DNA from 3 places in the Martinezella sp. CNPSo 3964 genome. Region 1 is predicted to be linked to each of the others. Evidence: predicted binding sites of a transcription regulator. Region 1 holds the regulator's gene; each other region holds the start of a gene.
What was found. Region 1 encodes LexA, which represses DNA repair genes until DNA is damaged. Its sites were predicted from a motif close to TGTTCNNNNTGTGTTCNG; they were not measured.
Positions count from the first base shown of each region.

Region 1 (6,476 bases):
GGGCGAGGAACTGACCCTTCTTGACGTTGACCACGCGGCCAGTCTTGGCCGCGGCAACCAAAAGGTCGGTCTGGCGCGACAGGAAGGCTGGGATCTGCAGGATATCGACCGTCTTGGCGACGATCGCGCACTGCTCTTCCGTATGAATGTCGGTCAGGACCGGAAAGCCGTATTCCTTCTTCAGGTCGGCAAAAATCTCCAATCCCTTTTCTATTCCAAGACCTCGACCGGCTTTCAGCGAGGTGCGGTTAGCTTTGTCATAAGACGACTTGTAAACAAGTCCGATGCCGAGCTTGCCGCAAAGCTCCTTTAGGACGCCGGCAACCATGAACGCATGGTCGCGGCTTTCCATTGCACATGGGCCGGCGATCAGCGACAGCTTGGCAGTGTTGGAAAAGAGGACCTTGGAGGCACCCTCGCCGACGGTGACTTCGGAATTTGTGCTCATGCTATCTCCTCGAAGGCGAACAACGCGCCCTCACCGGGCGCCAGTCTCGCCAATATACGATTGTTCTTACGCGTATAGGTGACGCCGTTAGCAGTGAAATGCGACGATGTCACGGAAAGATCGCGCGTTTTAAAAAGGATTGCCCGCGCACGCAGGCCCGGATCGTTGCCGCGAACAGGCAGATCATAGAAAGCCTCCATTCCCTCCGGCGTCAAAATCTCCAGATCGGCATTGGCAGCCCTGATCGTCAGGCCAAAGGAATGCGTCATGATCTGCGGGCCGCCGACAACCTCTTCGAAGAAGCTGCGATACACCGCCGGCTTCGGTGCGCTGAGCGCCACCCGTCCGATGCCGGTCACACCGTTCTCGTGACGCTCGAGCACGCTGCGGTCGGCGGGCAAGGCATTGATGCGCTGACAGCAGAAGGCGAGAAAATCCGGCGCGCGCAGATCGGCGGCGAAGGCAAGACGAAAGCCGGCCATGGTTTCCGTTCCGTCCGGCATCTTCATGGGACGGGAGAAATCCAGCATCTGCCCCGCCGAAATCGCAGCCGCTTTGAAACGCCCGTCATCAGCCACCGCATCATCCGTGCCGAACACCACGGCCGAGAAGCCATCCTCTCCGACCCGGAAGCGAAAAGCCTGGTCGCGCGCAACGAAAACATTGCCGTCCACGATGCTCTTCTCGCACTGCTCCGGAGATGCCACGCCCAGAGGTTCGAGATAGGTTTTGTCGGCAAGGAAAACGCAGGCATTCTGCGTGCCAAAGGGATGGCGCGCATCCGGAGCCACCGTGAAACCGAGCTTGCCGAGGCGTTCGCGCGCCAGAGCGATATTGACGGTCGGCAGTACGAGATGATCCAGCGGATGCGGGGACGAAATCATGGTTCCTCCTGTTTGCCTGCGGCAACAGATTTGCGCCCATCCCTCGCGCAATTCAAGATGGAAGCACGGAGCGCCCGAAGCGCACGACATGAACCGAACGCAATCTCGCAAACGTGATTGCTGATTCTCTCCTATAGCCGGCTTATTCGGTGACCCACCACATTCATCCAAGTCTTGAGCATACCGGCCGAACGACAAAGCCCTGGAAGCAGGCAGAGCGGCATTTCCCATATTTTTCGTTGGGTTAGCGCAGACATAGCGCCGCGATGCTCCGAGCCTATCCATTCGCAAATGGTAATTATTTAACTGGCCCAACAAGGCTTTACCGAAATTTAAGTACTTGCGGAACACATATGGAACATATAGTGTCCGTTCTGGATTTGTTTCACAGCTTTTCTTGATTCTGGGGTTCCAAGACGATGTTGACGCGCAAGCAGCAGGAACTGCTTCTCTTCATTCACGAACGCATGAAGGAATCCGGTGTGCCGCCATCTTTCGACGAGATGAAGGACGCACTGGATCTGGCATCCAAATCCGGCATTCACCGCCTGATCACGGCGCTGGAGGAGCGAGGCTTCATCCGCCGGCTGCCGAACCGGGCCAGGGCGCTCGAAGTCATCAAGCTTCCCGATGCCTATAATCCCAGCCTGCAGCCGCGCCGTGGCTTTTCGCCCAGCGTCATCGAGGGCAGCCTCGGCAAGCCGCAGCCTGTTGCCCCACCGGCTCCGCCGAAGGTGGCAAATGATGATCACAATGGCTCGGCGTCGGTGCCGGTGATGGGTCGCATCGCCGCCGGCGTTCCGATCTCAGCCATCCAGAACAATACGCACGATATCACTGTACCCGCGGACATGCTCGGCTCTGGCGAGCATTATGCGCTTGAAGTTCGGGGGGATTCGATGATCGATGCCGGAATTTTCGACGGCGATACGGTCATCATCCGCAATTCGACGACCGCCAATCCCGGCGACATCGTTGTCGCGCTTGTCGACGATGAAGAAGCAACACTGAAGCGCTTCCGCCGCAAGGGTGCCTCGATCGCACTGGAAGCCGCCAATCCTGCCTATGAAACCCGCATCTTCGGACCGGATCGCGTCAAGGTCCAGGGCAAGCTCGTCGGCCTCATTCGTCGCTATCACTGACCGGCGAATTGTCAGCGGCTGGCGACACCCGCGCAAGTGGCACGTCGAATTTACCGGTGCGCCAATCATAGGTTCGATGCCTGGTCCATGGCCGCTGCGGATTTTCGAATGCAGCGGAGATAATGGGTTTGTCGGTGGTGAGCGCCATTTCGATAGATCCGGTTTTGCGCAATGTCGCACCGGTTATGAGCATCGCTCCGGAGCGGCAATGATCCAGTCGCAATCGAATTGGCGTTACGACGATGTTCGCCGTATCGCAGGCTGAGGGCAGATAGGCTGCGTTCTCGATCGTGACCAATATCGCGCCATTTTCGAGCATGGCTGCACACCATGCTCCTTTCTGGCAGGCAAAACTGCCCTGCATAGTGCGATCCAGGGCTTCCTCCATTGCCTTGCGGACGGCCTTCTGTTCTTCACTGTTCAATCGCTTATGCCGATCCGTCTTACTGATCTGTGGAAGCCGGCTATCGGCAGGAAGCATGGTCGGCGGCTGATGCTCGGCTGCAACCAATGCCTTTTGCCATTGTTCGAAAATGAAGGCCTGTGGTCTCTCGCGATTGGTGGCTAATATATCGTCCTGGCGCAACGCGACCAGGACGCCATCTTCGGAAATCATCAGGTCGGGTTTCGGTACGCCGGATCCGAATGCTGCCAAGCCCACGGAGGAGAGCAATAATAACAGACCCAGATGGCGCAGCCGGGTCCGCAAGATGCTCATGATCAGGAAACCGACAATGAATGTCGGCATCAGCCAGGCTGGTTGGCGGCCGAAGGTAATGTCGCCTCCCCAACCGGCGACGGTTCTTGCAATCACGATGACGAGCTCAAGCCCCTCTCCGGTGACTTTCCAGAAAGGTCCGTCCAAGCCGAAAGGCATGAGCAGCATCGCCGCCATGCCGAACGGCATGACGATGAAGGAGACCACCGGCATGGCGGCAAGATTCGCCGCAAGGCCATATGTCGCCAGCCGGTGAAAATGCTCGATCGAGAAGATGGCCGTCGACGCGCCGCCGATGAATGAAGTCGACATCACGCCTGCGAAGAAACGCGTGGCGAACAATAACGGACTTAACAGACGAACGCGCGACAGAATGCTTTCGCGATGCCGCCGCCGCTTCCACAGCGAATAACCCGACACCAGTGCCAGCGTCGCCGCATAGGACATCTGGAAACTCGGGCCGAGCACTTGCGACGGCGATAGAACAAGAATGATGATAGCTGAAAGTGCGACGTTGCGCAGACTGATCGATGGCCGATCGAATAGCACGGCCACCAGCATGATCGCCATCATGATGAAGGCACGCTCGGCGGACACGCCAAAGCCAGAGATGAGGTAATAGGCCGTTACAGTGAGAAGCGCGCCGAAGGCTGCGAATTTCTTGGTTGGCCAAGCCTGCGCGACACCGGGAAAGAGGCTGAACAAATAGCGTAGGCCAACATAGAAAATGCCGGCCGACAGCGCCATGTTCAGGCCGGAAATCGCAATAATATGGGTCAGGCCGGCAATTCTCAGCGCCTCGGTCGTATCCTTGGAGATGGCACGTCTCTCATCGGTGACAAGTGCTGCAGCAAAAGCGCCGGTATCTCCCGGCAGGGTTTGCCTGATCCTGTCACCTATGCTGTTGCGCAGACTGGCAAGCCAAATATCGGCCGCATCCATCAGAGAGCCGGCGACATTATCACTGGCCGGGGACAATAGTTTCGGCGTTCCGTAGGCAAAGCCATTCGCGCCGATGCCATTGAAATAGGAACTGAAGGCGAAATCGTTGAGACCAAGCAAAGCTGGCCCGGCGGGAGGCGTCAAGCGCGCCCTGCCCTGAACACGATCACCGAGATCGAACGGTTCCGCCTGCTTGCGCACAAAGATCGTAACCCGTTGCGGCGCGCGGTGAATGGAAGGCTTTTCCGTTGCCTCGACACGGACGACATAGCGCCAGCGTCCATTGTCATAGGATTCCCGTCGCTCGATCTGACCGGTCACGGTCGTCGTCACGGCCGAATCGAGCATGACAGTGGAAACTCGCCAGCTTTCGCATTGCGCCAACGCCATGCCCAGACAAAGGAGCATGCCGGCGAAAAGCACGTGGCGAAGCAGCCGGCCCGCCTCCCGCATGAGCGCAAAGCCACTGGAGAAGACCAATAAACCTGCAAGAACGGCCTGTGGAGGCGGATCGCTGCCGGCCTTGAACCAGAAAATCGCACCAAGGCCCATGTAGATCGGCGCGAGCAGGATTGCGCGACCATGGGCCGCCTCCTCTTCGATCAGTCCAAAGGTGCCGAGCCGAATGCGGCTTAATATCCGCAGCAGCCGAGATGTCAGCCGCGTCTGATCCTGCGTCCGTTCCCATCGCTGCGCTTCGGCGGAGAAGGCAATCGTGGCAATAACAGGGCGAGGCTGCGAGGGCGCAGCAACATCCCCACCATCCTTCTGCTGCTCGGATGCCTCCAAATTAGGCACTCACGGTCGCCCCCACGCAAAACTACAGCTTTCGCGCGATTTTTGCCGTCAGCAGGCAATGAATTCAACCAAAATCGGCGCAAGCAGGCTCAATTGGGCCGGTTTCCCCGCGTAGCATAAGTAGAGACGCTTCTGCAGTGCCCAAAAGTTGATACTGCATTGCACAATTCAGCGTTAGGATAACTTGGCATTAGGCTCTGGATCATATAGCTAGTCGGTAGTCGCTTAACCTTTTGGCGCTTTTTATGGCGTCAATCCCGCCAAATCTTGGAGGATCAGCATGACGGAACAAAGCGCGAAACTAACTTGGGGTGAAAAGACGGTGGACTTGCCGGTCAAGACCGGAACCATCGGCCCGAGTGTCATTGATATTGGTGCCCTTTATAAGAACACCTCCACTTTCACTTACGATCCTGGCTTCACCTCCACCGCGTCGTGCGAGTCGAGCATTACCTATATCGATGGCGACGAAGGCGTTCTGCTGCATCGCGGCTATCCGATCGATCAGCTGGCCGAACACGGCGATTTCCTCGAAGTTTGCTACCTCCTTCTTTACGGCGAACTGCCGACGGCGGCACAGAAGAAGGACTTCGATTATCGCGTGACCCACCACACGATGGTGCATGAGCAGATGTCGCGCTTCTTCACCGGCTTCCGCCGTGACGCGCATCCGATGGCTGTCATGTGCGGCTGTGTCGGCGCACTCTCCGCCTTCTATCACGACTCGACCGACATCACCGATCCGCACCAGCGCATGGTCGCAAGCCTGCGCATGATCGCCAAGATGCCGACGCTCGCCGCCATGGCCTATAAGTACCATATCGGCCAGCCCTTCGTTTACCCGAAGAACGATCTCGATTATGCGTCCAACTTCCTGCGCATGTGCTTTGCCGTTCCGTGCGAAGAATATGTCGTCAATCCGGTGCTCGCCCGCGCCATGGACCGCATTTTCATCCTGCATGCCGATCACGAGCAGAATGCCTCGACCTCGACGGTTCGCCTGGCTGGCTCTTCCGGCGCCAATCCGTTTGCCTGTATCGCAGCAGGCATCGCCTGCCTCTGGGGACCGGCTCACGGCGGCGCCAACGAAGCGGCGCTGAACATGCTGAACGAAATCGGCACGGTCGATCGCATTCCGGAATTCATCGCCCGCGCCAAGGACAAGAACGATCCGTTCCGCCTGATGGGCTTCGGTCACCGCGTCTACAAGAACTACGATCCGCGTGCCAAGATCATGCAGAAGACCGCGCACGAAGTTCTCGGCGAACTCGGCATCAAGGACGATCCGTTGCTCGACATCGCGATCGAACTCGAGCGTATCGCTCTGACCGATGAGTATTTCATCGAGAAGAAGCTATACCCGAACGTCGACTTCTACTCCGGCATCACGCTGAAGGCTCTCGGCTTCCCCACGACCATGTTTACCGTTCTGTTCGCTCTTGCCCGCACCGTCGGCTGGATCGCTCAGTGGAACGAGATGATCGAGGATCCGCATCAGCGCATCGGCCGCCCGCGTCAGCTCTACACCGGCGCTCCGCTGCGCG
Region 1 is NZ_JBXSOW010000001.1:193,721-200,196, forward strand. It holds gene kdsA (3-deoxy-8-phosphooctulonate synthase) at 1-448, opposite strand, end outside; gene AC13Q5_RS00970 (VOC family protein) at 445-1,332, opposite strand; gene lexA (transcriptional repressor LexA) at 1,752-2,474, shown strand; gene AC13Q5_RS00980 (ComEC/Rec2 family competence protein) at 2,455-4,932, opposite strand; gene gltA (citrate synthase) at 5,213-6,476, shown strand, end outside.

Region 2 (6,476 bases), on a different contig from region 1:
GGTTCGTCGAGCAGAAGCACGTTGCCGCCAGCCTTCAGCATCTTGGCCAGGTGAACACGGTTGCGCTGACCGCCAGAGAGATTGCCGACCTTCTGCTGCTGGTCGCCGCCCTTGAAGTTAAAGGCGCCGCAATAGGCGCGCGAATTCATGTCGAACTTGCCGAGCTTGATGACTTCGGCGCCGCCAGAGATTTCCTCCCAGACCGTCTTATTGCCGTCAAGTGCGTCGCGGCTCTGGTCGACATAGCTGAGATGCACCGTCTCGCCGATACGGACCGAGCCGGAATCCGGCTTTTCCTGCCCCGTGATCATCTTGAACAGCGTCGTCTTGCCGGCGCCGTTCGGACCGATGATGCCGACGATGCCGCCGGGCGGCAGCTTGATCGATAGATCGTTGACCAGCGTGCGGCCTTCGAAACCCTTGGTGATGCCCTCCATCTCGATCACCACCTGGCCGAGACGCTCGCTGACCGGAATGATGATCTGCGCATCGCCGGGACGCTGATTTTCGGCAGCATCGACCAGCTGTTCGTAGGCGTTGATACGCGCCTTGGACTTGGCCTGACGGGCCTTGGGGCTGGAGGCGATCCATTCCTGTTCGCGGCTGATAGCCTTCTGACGGCCAGCTTCTTCACGGGCTTCCTGCTGCATGCGCTTGGCCTTGGCCCGCAGATAGGCGGAATAGTTGCCTTCGTAGGGAATGCCACGGCCGCGATCGAGTTCGAGAATCCAGCCGGTAACATTGTCGAGGAAGTAGCGGTCGTGGGTGATCATCATCACGGCACCCGGATAGTCGCGCAGGTGCTTTTCCAGCCAGGCGATGGTCTCGGCGTCGAGATGGTTGGTCGGTTCGTCGAGCAGCAGCAGGTCCGGCTGAGCGAGAAGCAGGCGGCAAAGCGCGATACGGCGGCGCTCACCGCCGGAAAGGCTGGTGATTTCGGCATCGCGCGGCGGGCAGCACAACGCTTCCATCGCCATCTCGACCTGACTTTCCAGATCCCAGAGATTCTGGCTGTCGATGATGTCCTGGAGCTTGGCGCCCTCTTCCGCAGTCTCGTCGGAATAGTTCATCATCAATTCGTTGTAGCGATTGAGGATTTCGGTTTTCTTGGCAACGCCTTCCATAACGTTTTCGAAAACCGTCTTGTTGGGATCTAGCTGAGGCTCCTGCGCCAGGTAACCAATGGTCGCGCCTTCGGCCAGCCAAGCTTCGCCGGTATATTCCTTATCGAGGCCGGCCATGATGCGCAGCACCGTCGACTTACCCGCCCCGTTCGGACCAAGGATACCGATCTTGGCGTCGGGGTAGAAGGAGAGATGGATATTCTCGAGGATCTTCTTGGCGCCATAGGACTTATTCAGTCCGGCCATATGATAAATAAACTGACGTGCCATAGCTTGGGTTACTCCACGGGCGGATAACATTGCGAATTGTGCCGCTATGTAGGCGAAACCCGGCCCTCGGGCAACGGCGAAACCTTGTCCGAGGGCATTTATCCGCGTCGCAAAGAGCGGATTAGGCTAGAAACCAGCCGCGTCCACCACGCCGCGATCACAGCCGAAGGAAGTGCTGCCGGCGCCCTGGATCAATTTGCCGAGCCGTGGCTCGTTGCCTTGCAGGGGATCGATCGCATCTTCCGAGAGACCGATGGTCAGCTCCGAAATCATCCTGACATTGCCGACCCGGCGGCAGCTCATCTTGATGCGCGCATTGGCGCCTTCGCCGAAGCTCTGGTCGAAGGCGGCCTTGATGCTTTCGGCATCCAGTTCCTTGCCGATACTCTGCGCGAAAAGATCACGCACGGCAGACGTATTGAGCTCGGCAATCAAGCCGGCAGCGATGGCAAAATACTGGTCGGCGCTGAGCTTCGTGCAGGTGCCGTGCTTGATCCATTCATGCCGCTCGAGGCCGGATTGCGTGCCCGGCATCACCTTGTCGAGCTTCGCTTTCACGTCCTGGGAAAGCTGCACGGAAGGCAGGTCCTTCCAGTCGCGGCCACGATCCGCCTGCTTCAGATCCTCGGAAACATCGCAATATTCCTGCCGCATCGGCCAGAGACCGTGCAGCGAGAAATTCGTCGCATCATGATTATCCGACGACTGGTTCCGGCATTCCGCCTTCTTCTGGTTCGTCTCGCAAAACGCCGGCTCCCAGCTTGCCGCCAGGATAAAGCGTGTCCGCCCACGGCTATGTTCCTGCGCCATGGCGCCCGTCACGGTGCCGATCGAAAGGATTGCAACCGCGAATACCCGAAGCCAATGCTTCATTCCCTGCCTCCAACTAGAACATTATGGGAACAAATAAGCAGTTTGCTCGAAAGCGCGCAATCCTGAATCGCAGCGCTCGGAAAGATTTATTTCTGTGAGCTTCGGCACCTATCCATTGCAATCGGGCCGATGATAACCTCTCGTCCAACTGGGGAGGACCGAATATATGTTCGCCGAGACACAGCGCCTGAATAGCCCGACGGGCGCGACCCTTGCCTATCATCATTTGCCGGCGGCGACCGATGCTCGTGGTATCCTGCTGATATCGCATGGCCTTGCCGAGCACTCCCGTCGCTATGAGGCCTTTGCGGGTGCGATGGCCGCCCACGGCTTTCATGTCTATGCCCATGACCATCGCGGCCATGGCGAGACGACCGCCCCCGATGCCCCCATCGGCCGCTTTGCTCGAAGAGATGGGGGCACACAGGTCATCACCGATGTGCTCGCCATGCGCGAGTTTGCCGTAAGCAACTATCCCGGCTTGCCGATCATCCTGTTCGGTCATTCCATGGGCGGATTGATCAGCCTGAACACAGTCGTCACGCATCCGGACAAGTTCGATGCCGTTACCGTCTGGAACTCCAATTTCAATCCGGGTCTTGCCGGCCGCGCAGCTCAACTCATTCTCAAGACCGAGCGCATGTTCAAGGGATCGGACGTGCCGAGCGGGCCACTGCCGAAATTGACTTTCGGCGCCTGGGGTAAATCGATCGCCAACCGGCGCACCGAGTTCGACTGGCTCTCGCGCATTCCCGAGCAGGTCGACAAATATATCGCCGATCCGCTTTGCGGCTTCGATGCCTCCGTTTCGCTCTGGCTCGATCTATTCGAGTTGACTTTCCGCGCGCCGCAGAAGACCCATCTCGACCGTCTCGGGCGCGACATGCCGATCCATCTCGTCGGCGGCGGCAAGGATCCGGCGACTGATAACGGCAAAGCAATTTCCTGGCTGTCAAACCATTTGAAAAGAGCCGGATTCTCTCGTATCACAACCGAGATCTATCCCGACATGCGGCACGAGACGCTCAACGAAATCGGTGCCGACCAGGCCATCGCACGCTTTGCCGACTGGTGCAGAACCGCGACTGCAAGGACCTGATTCTCAAGGAAATTCCGCAATGAATACCTCCAGCGGCTCCTCGGTCCGATTGCCGCAATCGGAGCTGACCTTCGGTTTGGCGATGATGTTTCTCTCCGTCATCCTCTCGCCGATCATCGACATCTTCTCCAAGCTCGCCGCAGCCACAATCCCGCCTGGCGAAGTCACTGCCGCCCGCTTCATCTTTCAGGGCCTCTTCGCCTTGCCGATGATGGCGATGCGCTGGCAATGGGGCGTCTGGACATGGCGCCGCAGCGGCGTTCATGCCATCCGTGCCGCCGTGCTGACGCTGTCCATGGTGTCGTTCGTCACCACGTTGCAGGTGATGGAGGTCGCCGATGCCATCGCCATCTTCTTCGTCGAGCCGATGATGCTCACCATCCTGAGCAGCATCTTCCTGAAGGAAACTATCGGTTGGCGCCGCTACACGGCCTGCGCCGTCGGCTTTTTCGGCGCGATGCTGATTATCCAGCCAAGCTTTCAGGAGGTCGGATTCGTCGCCCTGCTCCCCGTCGTTACAGCACTCTGCATCGCCGTCTACGTCATGATCACGCGCGTCGTCTCTCATAGCGAGGATGCCTGGTCGATGCAGTTCCAGACCGCCTTATGGGGCACCGGCTTCAGCGTCGCCCTGCTTGCCATCGGCCGGGCGACCGGGGCTGTAGTCCTCGATCCGGTCATGCCGGATCTGACAGCCACGCTCTATCTCTTCGGTGTCGGGGCCACTGCAGCCGCCGCCGGTATCCTGACGGTATACGCCTATCGCGCCGTGCCGGCCTCCACGCTCGCACCGCTGCAATATTTCGAGATCGTCTCGGCAACGATCTTCGGCTGGCTCGTCTTTGACAATTTCCCCGATGCGATCAAATGGCTCGGCATCCTCATCATCATCGGCTCCGGCCTCTACATCCTCTGGCGCGAGCGACGCTTTGCTTCCAGGCCCGTATCCGATACATCTGAAACAGCATTCACGCCCTAAGCGGGAGAGCGGACGGACATGACAGAGAAAACGACCAAGAAACCTCCGCTGTCCGGTATTCGTGTCATTGAGCTTGCCCGCGTTCTCGCCGGCCCCTGGGCCGGGCAGATGCTGGCTGATCTCGGCGCCGATGTCATCAAGGTGGAAAATCCCGATGGCGGCGACGACACCCGGCAATGGGGGCCTCCCTTCGTCGAAGGCAAGGATGGCGAAAATCTCTCGGCCGCCTATTACCATTCCGCCAATCGCGGCAAGCGCTCCATCACGGCAGATCTCAAGACCGAGGAAGGACAGGATCTGGTGCGCCGGCTGGTAAAGACGGCCGACGTGGTGATTGAGAACTTCAAGCTCGGCGGCCTTGTCAAATATGGGCTGGACTACGAGAGCCTGAGGAAGATCAACCCCCGCATCGTCTACTGCTCGATTACCGGCTTCGGGCAGACTGGCCCCTATGCCAACCTCGCAGGCTACGACTATATCGTCCAGGGCATGTCCGGTTTCATGTCGATCACAGGCGAGCCGGAAGGACAGCCTGTGAAGGCGGGCGTGGCGATCGCCGATATCTTCACCGGCATCTATGCCGTCTCGGCAATCGAGGCCGCCCTGATCCACGCGCTGAAGACCGGCGAAGGACAGCTCATCGACATGGCGCTGCTCGATGTGCAATCGGCAGTGCTTGCCAATCAGAACATGAACTACCTGATCTCGGGCAAGCCACCAGTGCGGCTCGGCAACGCCCACCCAAATATCTCCCCCTATGAAGTCGTGCCGACGGCCGACGGCTATCTCATTCTCGCCGTCGGCAATGACGGTCAGTTCCGGCGCCTCTGCACCATCCTCGGCATAGGGTTCCATGCCGACGACGAGCGCTATGCGACCAACAAGGCCCGCGTCGCAAACCGCAACGAGGTTCGGGCTTTCATCTCGGCGGAGACGCTGAAGTGGAACAAGGCGGATCTGCTGAAAGCCTGCGAGGACAATGCCGTCCCGGCCGGCGCGATCAATACGATCGAGGATATGTTCGCCGACCCGCAGATTAAGGCGCGCGGCTTGAGGATCGATCTTGAAGACGGTGCCGGCACGATAATCCCGAGCGTACGCACGCCGATCGTGCTGTCGGAGACACCATTGACCTATACGCGGCCGAGCCCGCGCCTTGGGGAGCATCAGGAGGAGGTTCTCGCCGAATTGGCGAAACTGGAGGGAAAGGCGAGGACATGAAACGAACGGGCGGCCAACTCATCGTCGAAGCTTTGAAGGCAAATGGCGTGCAGCGCATTTCCTGCGTGCCGGGCGAGAGCTTTCTCGCCGTGCTCGATGCCCTGCATGATAGCGATATCAAGGTGCTCGTCTGCCGCCAGGAGGGCGGCGCGGCGATGATGGCGGACACCTGGGGCCGATTGACCGGCGAACCAGGCATCTGCATGGTCACCCGCGGTCCCGGCGCCACGAACGCCTCCGCCGGCCTTCATATCGCACGGCAGGATTCGATCCCGATGATCCTGTTTATCGGCCAGGTCCAGCGCGATGCCCGCGAACGCGAGGCCTTTCAGGAAGTGGAATTCCGCCGCGCCTTTACCGAGTTCGCCAAATGGGTCGGCGAGATCGATGACGCCGCCCGCATTCCGGAATTCGTCACCCGAGCCTTCGCGGTGGCCACATCAGGGCGTCCCGGCCCGGTCGTGCTGACCCTGCCCGAGGATATGCTGCGCGATGAGGTCGAGGCGCCGGAGGCGCTGCCCTATGTCCCTGTTGCAGCTCATCCGAGCCGCAACCAGCTTGCTGACTTTCACAAGCGCCTTGCGGCGGCGGAGCGGCCGATGGTCATTCTCGGCGGCACGCGCTGGACCGAGGAAGCCGTTGCCGGCATCAGGCAGTTTGCGGAGCGTTTCAGGCTGCCGGTCGGCTGCTCCTTCCGCCGCCAGATGCTGTTCGACCATCTGCACCCGAACTATTCCGGTGATGTCGGCATCGGCATCAATCCGGCGCTGGCAAAGGAAATCAAGGAAGCCGATCTGCTGATCCTCCTTGGCGGCCGCCTCTCGGAAATGCCGTCCTCCGGCTATACGCTGGTCGACATCCCCTACCCGCAGCAAAAGCTAGTCCACATCCACCCGGACCCGTCCGAGCT
Region 2 is NZ_JBXSOW010000002.1:173,981-180,456, forward strand. It holds gene ettA (energy-dependent translational throttle protein EttA) at 1-1,394, opposite strand, end outside; gene AC13Q5_RS07450 (ribonuclease T2 family protein) at 1,521-2,267, opposite strand; gene AC13Q5_RS07455 (alpha/beta hydrolase) at 2,434-3,366, shown strand; gene AC13Q5_RS07460 (DMT family transporter) at 3,386-4,345, shown strand; gene caiB (succinate--glutarate CoA-transferase) at 4,364-5,566, shown strand; gene AC13Q5_RS07470 (thiamine pyrophosphate-binding protein) at 5,563-6,476, shown strand, end outside.
Region 2: a site for LexA is predicted at 2,282-2,299, ahead of AC13Q5_RS07450 (ribonuclease T2 family protein). Genes of this name have one in related genera too.

Region 3 (6,476 bases), on a different contig from region 1:
AGCTCGTCGGCCGACGACGCGCCGCGGAGGAAGGAAAAATGGGTGGTGACCTGCAGCTCGGCGTAGCTCATGCAAAGATCCCGTGGCAAAACCAGCGATGCGAGCCTGTGGCAGCATCGACACCATCGCCGGAGCGGAAGATCCACAGACGCTCGCCGATCTCGTCCTCGATCACGAAATAGTCCCGGACGGCATCGAATTCGGAACTCCGGGTCCACCACTCCCCGAATATGCGCTCCGGCCCGTCGGCACGTTTCACGCGCCGGCGCTTGCCGCGCCAGGTGACGGAGACCGGCGGATGATCCGGCAAAAGCGCGATGACCTCGATCAATTCCGGCCGCGCCAGCAGCCGCACCGGCCGCGGCCAATGCAGCGACCAGGCGGCGCCGGTCTTCTTCGCCACGGCGGCGATACGCGCGACGCTGCGTTCGGGCACGTCGCTTGCGACCGGTGCGATGCGATAGACACGCTGGCCGCGATTGCCGATGACATCGATCAGTAGCGCGATATCGGTAACCTCCTCCTCGATCAGCGAGGATGCTTCCTGCTCTTCACCGAGAGGTTCTGTCATGACGGCGACCAGCGACAGCGTCTCGATACCGAAGCCGGGCTCAATCGTCTCGATCCGATCCCTGAACAGCTTTGTCAGCCAGGCGACATCCCGCGCCGCCTTCGCCGTGCCGGCGCGGATCGCCTGAATGGAGTTATCGACCCTGTGGACGATCAGATCGGTGCGGCGGACGCCTAAGCATTTCTTCTCAAGAGCCCGGCAGAGTGCGACGACCAGACGGGTCAGATATTTGCCGATGGTTTCGGGGGCGCCGATCGGCTCTGCAAAACTGCGACGGACTTCGATCACGTCCATCGGCCGAATTGGCTCGATTGGTTCGGCCAGGCGGCCATGGATCTGGTCGAGGCGCCGGCCGATCTCCGGCCCGAAGCGCAGGGTGAGCGGCGCGCGCGGGGCGGCCGACAGCTCGCCGATGGTGCGGAAGCCGAGCGTGCGCAGGCTCGCGACGATATCAGATGGCAGCCGAAGGGATGCGAGCGGCAGGTGCTCGACATAACGGGCGATCTCGCCTTTCAGCACGATTATGGTCTCGCGGCCATCCGCCCGGGCGAGGGCATGGGCAGCGCCCCAGCTGTCGGCGATGGCGACCCTCGCGGTCAGGCCCCTGGCATGGAAGCGGTTGACGATGCCTGACAGCATCAATTCCTCGCCGCCCTGCAGATGATCGGCGCCTTCGGTGTCCATGACAATGCCATCGGTGCCATCAACGGCGACGATCGGCGAATAGTACGAGAGCGCCCAAAGGGCGATGCGATCGAGTGCTGCCGCGTCGGCTCCAGGATCTGCGTCAACAAACTGAAGACCGCGCACCATCGCCTGTGCCTTGGCGGCCGGCATGCCCAAACGGATGCCACCCTCGCGCGCCTTGGCGTCGGCTGCCGCTATCCAGCGCTTGGAACCGCTTCTGGCAACCGTGACCAGCGGCCGCTTAGGCGATAATTCTGCTTTCCCATCCATGCGCCTGATCCGCTCGATCGGCAGGTCCGGCAGATAGATGGATACGACCCGTGGCATCGCACGCCCTCACGATAAACTCAGCGCACTCACCCGCCTTCACCCTCATCAGTTCCAGAAGCCATCTTGGCCGGCCGACACCTGGAACCGGCAATTCCTCCGACGGCAACACACTCACCCGCCACCGCGTCGTCGAGGCCGTCGGCTGCCCGAAATCCAAGGCTTCCACTTGCCGGCGCCAGCGCCTGACCACAAGGCCCATGGTTCCGGTCTTTTCCGCCGCCAGCTGCAGGCGGCGGGAGGCTGTCATCGGCAGGCGGACGAGTTCGCCGACGACGGCGCCAAGCCCGCCATAGGAAAGCCCCTCCTCCATGCTCGACAGCACATCCTGCTCGCGGTCGGCTTCGGCAAAGATCACCCGGTCTGGATGAAGCCCCGCCTGCATCAGCGCCGAAAAGAACAGATCCGGACGCGTCAGGCACCAGAGGACCTGTCCCCTGGTGCGAGCGGCAATGCCGGCCACGCAAAGGGCGGCAGCCGCTCCGTCGACCGTGCCGGCGCCACCACCGGAAAACTCATGGATGGCGCCATAGGCAAGACCACCGCCCGGCAGCACCGCATCGATCTCGGGAACACCGAAGGCCAGACAGCCGCTCCTTTTGCCCGCATTCCCTTCGAGTAACGCGATACGGTGTTTCAGCTCGGATATCACCCTATTACGGGCAGCAGTCATCATTCACGGGTCCTTGTGAAGGTCGTGTTGGTATCGACGTGATGTCGGTCAAGTGCATATGTTCACTAAATGTTCCAAGTCGCTTTACGTGTCAAACAACCCGAAATAGGAATATTATCCCTCTATTTTAGTGGACTTTAAGATTCGCATTGCAAATCATGGAGATGACTTCAAACGTCCAGTGACGGAGCTTTCGAAAAAGTTTCGAAGCCGATCCATTGACAGCCATCAATTGGCGTTTCGACGCTTCGTCGGCTACCATGTTCTACCTGCACGGGAGGCGTTCGACCGTGTGTAATCTTTACCGCATGGAAGACAAGGACTGGGTGAACAAGTGGGCTCAGGATGCCGAGAGCCTGATCAACCTGATGCCGGCCTACCAGCTAAACCCGGACCAGATGGGACCGATCGTCCGGAATACCGCCGACGGACCCGAGCAGCTTGTCCATGCACGCCGGGGCCTCCCCTCTCCACCCTTCGTTCTCGTGAAAGCGGCCGAAGCCAAGGCTGAGAAGCTCAGGGCGAAGGGGAAAGAGGTTGATTTCGAGCAGCTGCTGCGCGAACAGGTCGACCGCGGCGTCACCAATGTCCGCAATCTCAAGCTTGCACATTGGAGGCGCTGGTTCGGCGTCGAGAACCGCTGTCTCGTCCCGGTCACGAGCTTCGCCGAGCCGGATCCGGCAAGCCAGGAGGCAGGCGGCAACGTCCCGAACACCTGGTTTGCGCGTGACAACAACAAGTCGCTGATGTTCTTTGCCGGCATCCACGTGCCGCAATGGACATCGGTGCGCAAGGTCAAGGACGGGCTGACGACCGACGACCTCTATGGTTTTCTGACGACCGATCCAAACGATCTCATCAAGCCGATCCATGGCAAGGTAATGCCGGTGCTGTTGTTGACCAGAGAAGAGATCGAGGTATGGATGACGGCGCCATGGGACGAGGCTAAGGATCTTGCGCGACCACTTCCGGATGACGCGCTGACCGTGATGTCCCGCGAGCCCTATGGATCAACCATCGTCACCAAGGAAGGTGAGCTGGTCAGTCCAACAGGCTTGTTGTAACGAGCGACGTTTCGACCGCTCAATGCAGCGGCGCCTGTTCGGACAAGAGGAGTTCGTGCACCGCCGCATCGACGATTTCCTTCAGCCGGCGCCAACCGTAGAGGTCACGTTCGCTCACCCGCTCCTCGATCGCGGCAATCATCCAGCCGGCTGCAGCTACGTCGTCGGCGTTCTTATGAATGTTGAAGTGCTTCAAACATGCCTCGATCCGCGGGCGGGCCGAGCCGTGATCGTGGTCTATCGTCGCTATCAGCGAACGGGCATCGCGGTAGGTCTTCGCTATATGTTGCTTACCCTCCACTCCATTTTCGACGATTTTCCTGACGGCAAAGAGCAGAGCCATCAGCAAGTCGGCCGTTTCGTCGGGCACCACTGTCATACAGCTCCTCCGTCTTTGGTCGCGTTTTGGGCTGGATGCGACCAGAATACTTTGACGGCCCCCGACATCTGCCCACACCCGAACCGCCAGGTCATTTTGCAGTTCCGCACAAAGATCGTGCCCTCCATTTGGAGGAGGCGGATTCGGCCGAATATCTGAATTTAAGATAACTGAAAAGCAGATATATCGGAAGACCCGTCTTGTCAAAGGATGGGTGATGACGTGACGAAAACGCTCGGCACGAAACGGCATCAGGCGCTGATCGCGCTTCTGATTGAAAAGCGAGAGGCGAAGGGCCTTACGCAAACGGATCTCGCCGAGAAGCTCGGCGAATATCAGTCGTTTGTCGCCCGTCTTGAGAGCGGGCAGCGACGGGTCGATGTCATCGAGTTTCTGGAGCTCTCCGAGATCTTAGGATTCGATGCAGTCCAGGCACTCATTTCGGTCGCGAATATAAAGTAGGGCGCGCACTTACAGTGCCACAGCGCAGCCTTGCTGTCGTGCGCAGGCGCTTACGAATTTGCGATCGACTGTATAACGCAGACATGCAACATCCAGCAGGGCTGAAGCCATGCGCGATATTATCGACGATAAGCTAGCCAATGCACTTGCACTTATTGATCGTTTCGAAAATGACGTGCGAGCCTCAACTGCAGTTTCCGCAAATATTCACCTCCGACTAGCTTTTTGTTCGCAGCACAAACCATTGCTCGATAGGTAAGAGGCACTGAGAGCCCTATGAAAAACTAGGCTTGGCTTCTCGATGTAAGTCATATTGTGAGATATCACCGTAAAAACGTTTATCTACAGCGTAATTATTCCTATTTAGATTCAATATCTTTCTTCTAAAAGAAATGCTTTCCCCCATGGAGTCGCAACCAGATATTGTAAATCCGTATTACTATGTTATTGTTATGGTTGGGCAAAGAGGGGTATAACAATGTCGCGGACATTCTCCAGCGCAGCCGCATTTTTATTGATTTTATCTTCATGCACGACCGGCGATAAGGCGGATATTGAAGGTAGGATTTTCGACAAAGTGAAGTTGTGTCACTTCGTCCCCACCCTAAAAACCGTCGAAAGCCTCATTTCACTCTTTGGTGGACCAAAGCTTCCTGTTGTCGACCAGGTCGCCGACGCAATTTGCTCCACCGTCGACAAAGCGAGAACTTCAGGTTTTGTCGCCACTCCTTCGGGCAAAGATAGCTCCTTTGGCACTTATAAGGGTGTCTCCGTCATCGGACGTACCTTGAAACAATAGGACTCCCTAAAATGCCAACCTGGCCGGCAGCTTTCATCCTGATAAGTCTCGCAGTGGCCGCTGCACCGGCCTATGGCCAGGGAGAGTTGGTTCAACCGATATGGTCCGCACCCGCGCCTGCGAAATATCTGGCTGATAACAGCCAAAGCGCAGGGTTCGCGACGGGTAGCAACGAGTTTGGACGCTTGGACAGTTTTTCGCTTCCCGTGATTGGTCTGCAGGAAGGCTTTGCAAGTAAACAACCCAGTCAGGCACTGGCCGACTCATTTATCGGCGAAAATGCTGGATCTGAGTTGGCGGCAAAGGGAGACTGGTGGCCACTTTGCGCTGGCCCCTTGCCGCAACCGCAACTGGCACGAGACAGCAGCGGCGCCTGGTACGCAGGTACTTATGATTTTGGTTGTCTTCAGGTCACAATCGTTGGAGACCGAGGTACATCGCAATCCCCTTCGCAGGAGCTGTCCAACGAGTTGAGTGAGCCAAGTTCCAACCCGTCATCTCCCACTGATGAGACGGGAGATCCCGAAGACGTTTATTCTGTTGTACTTGATACTGTCCAATTCGGAGTGCCGTACACATTAACCATTGATTGCAATGACGACAGCAAAAGCCTCTGCCGCGACCGTGGAGATCAGCTCGTCCTGCTTTCACGATTTACGATACGTGCGGGGAGGCCATGATGAACAAAGCCCTGCTTAGTCTGTGCATTAGCCTTTTGCTCACAAGTGCAGCCATGGCAGGCGAGGCCTTTCGATATCATGCTCCAGGTGTTTTGGCCAAAGGAACCGGCCGTACCGGTGATCGCCTGGTTTACTTTGAACAGTTCGGATTTCCGTTGCCAGCGGGACCGGACTTCGGAGGGGCGCATGCCTACGCCAATAGCCAAGTTTACAGCACTGCTGGCGGCAATAGCCTCTTGAATTATGCCTATCCTTGGAAAGATACCTATTGTGAACAACGTTCGTGGAGCATGCCTCTTTGCCCGGGCAAAAAGGGGCATCAGGGCGTAGACATTCGCCCTGACAGTCCTCCCGACCCAAAGAAAAGCGATCTCATTCGTCCTGTATTCGCGGTTGCCGACGGAATAGTAATCGCCGTTACCCCGTTCACACGCGTCGAGGTCCGTTCGTCAGATGATGAAGGTCCCTTCACATGCCGTTATCTTCATATGAGCAAGGAGAGTATTGCAGGCCTCAAGGTCGGGACGAAGGTTAAGAAGGGCGATACCCTCGGAAGCGTCTCCAACATTATGGGTGGCAAAGCAGATACCACCTACCACCTTCATTTCGATTGCCTGCGGAATATAGATGGGGTCGCAATCAGGCCGCCCGTCTACTCATCCCTCGTTGCCGCGTATCGGCGGGCTTGGCATCTTGACGATCTGGTGAGTGGAGGGAAGTTGGGCGTCGACCCGCAGAGGGAAATTGTAGAGGCTTCCGAAGGTAAAGAACAGCCTGTCGACACTTCAAGCTCACCCAAGACCTGGCTGACAAGAAATTACGGAGCGATTACGC
Region 3 is NZ_JBXSOW010000022.1:59-6,534, forward strand. It holds gene AC13Q5_RS34545 (Y-family DNA polymerase) at 68-1,585, opposite strand; gene AC13Q5_RS34550 (ImuA family protein) at 1,500-2,258, opposite strand; gene AC13Q5_RS34555 (SOS response-associated peptidase family protein) at 2,549-3,322, shown strand; gene AC13Q5_RS34560 (hypothetical protein) at 3,342-3,701, opposite strand; gene AC13Q5_RS34565 (helix-turn-helix domain-containing protein) at 3,912-4,163, shown strand; gene AC13Q5_RS34570 (hypothetical protein) at 4,642-4,962, shown strand; gene AC13Q5_RS34575 (hypothetical protein) at 4,974-5,642, shown strand; gene AC13Q5_RS34580 (M23 family metallopeptidase) at 5,642-6,476, shown strand, end outside.
Region 3: a site for LexA is predicted at 2,318-2,335, ahead of AC13Q5_RS34550 (ImuA family protein). Genes of this name have one in related genera too.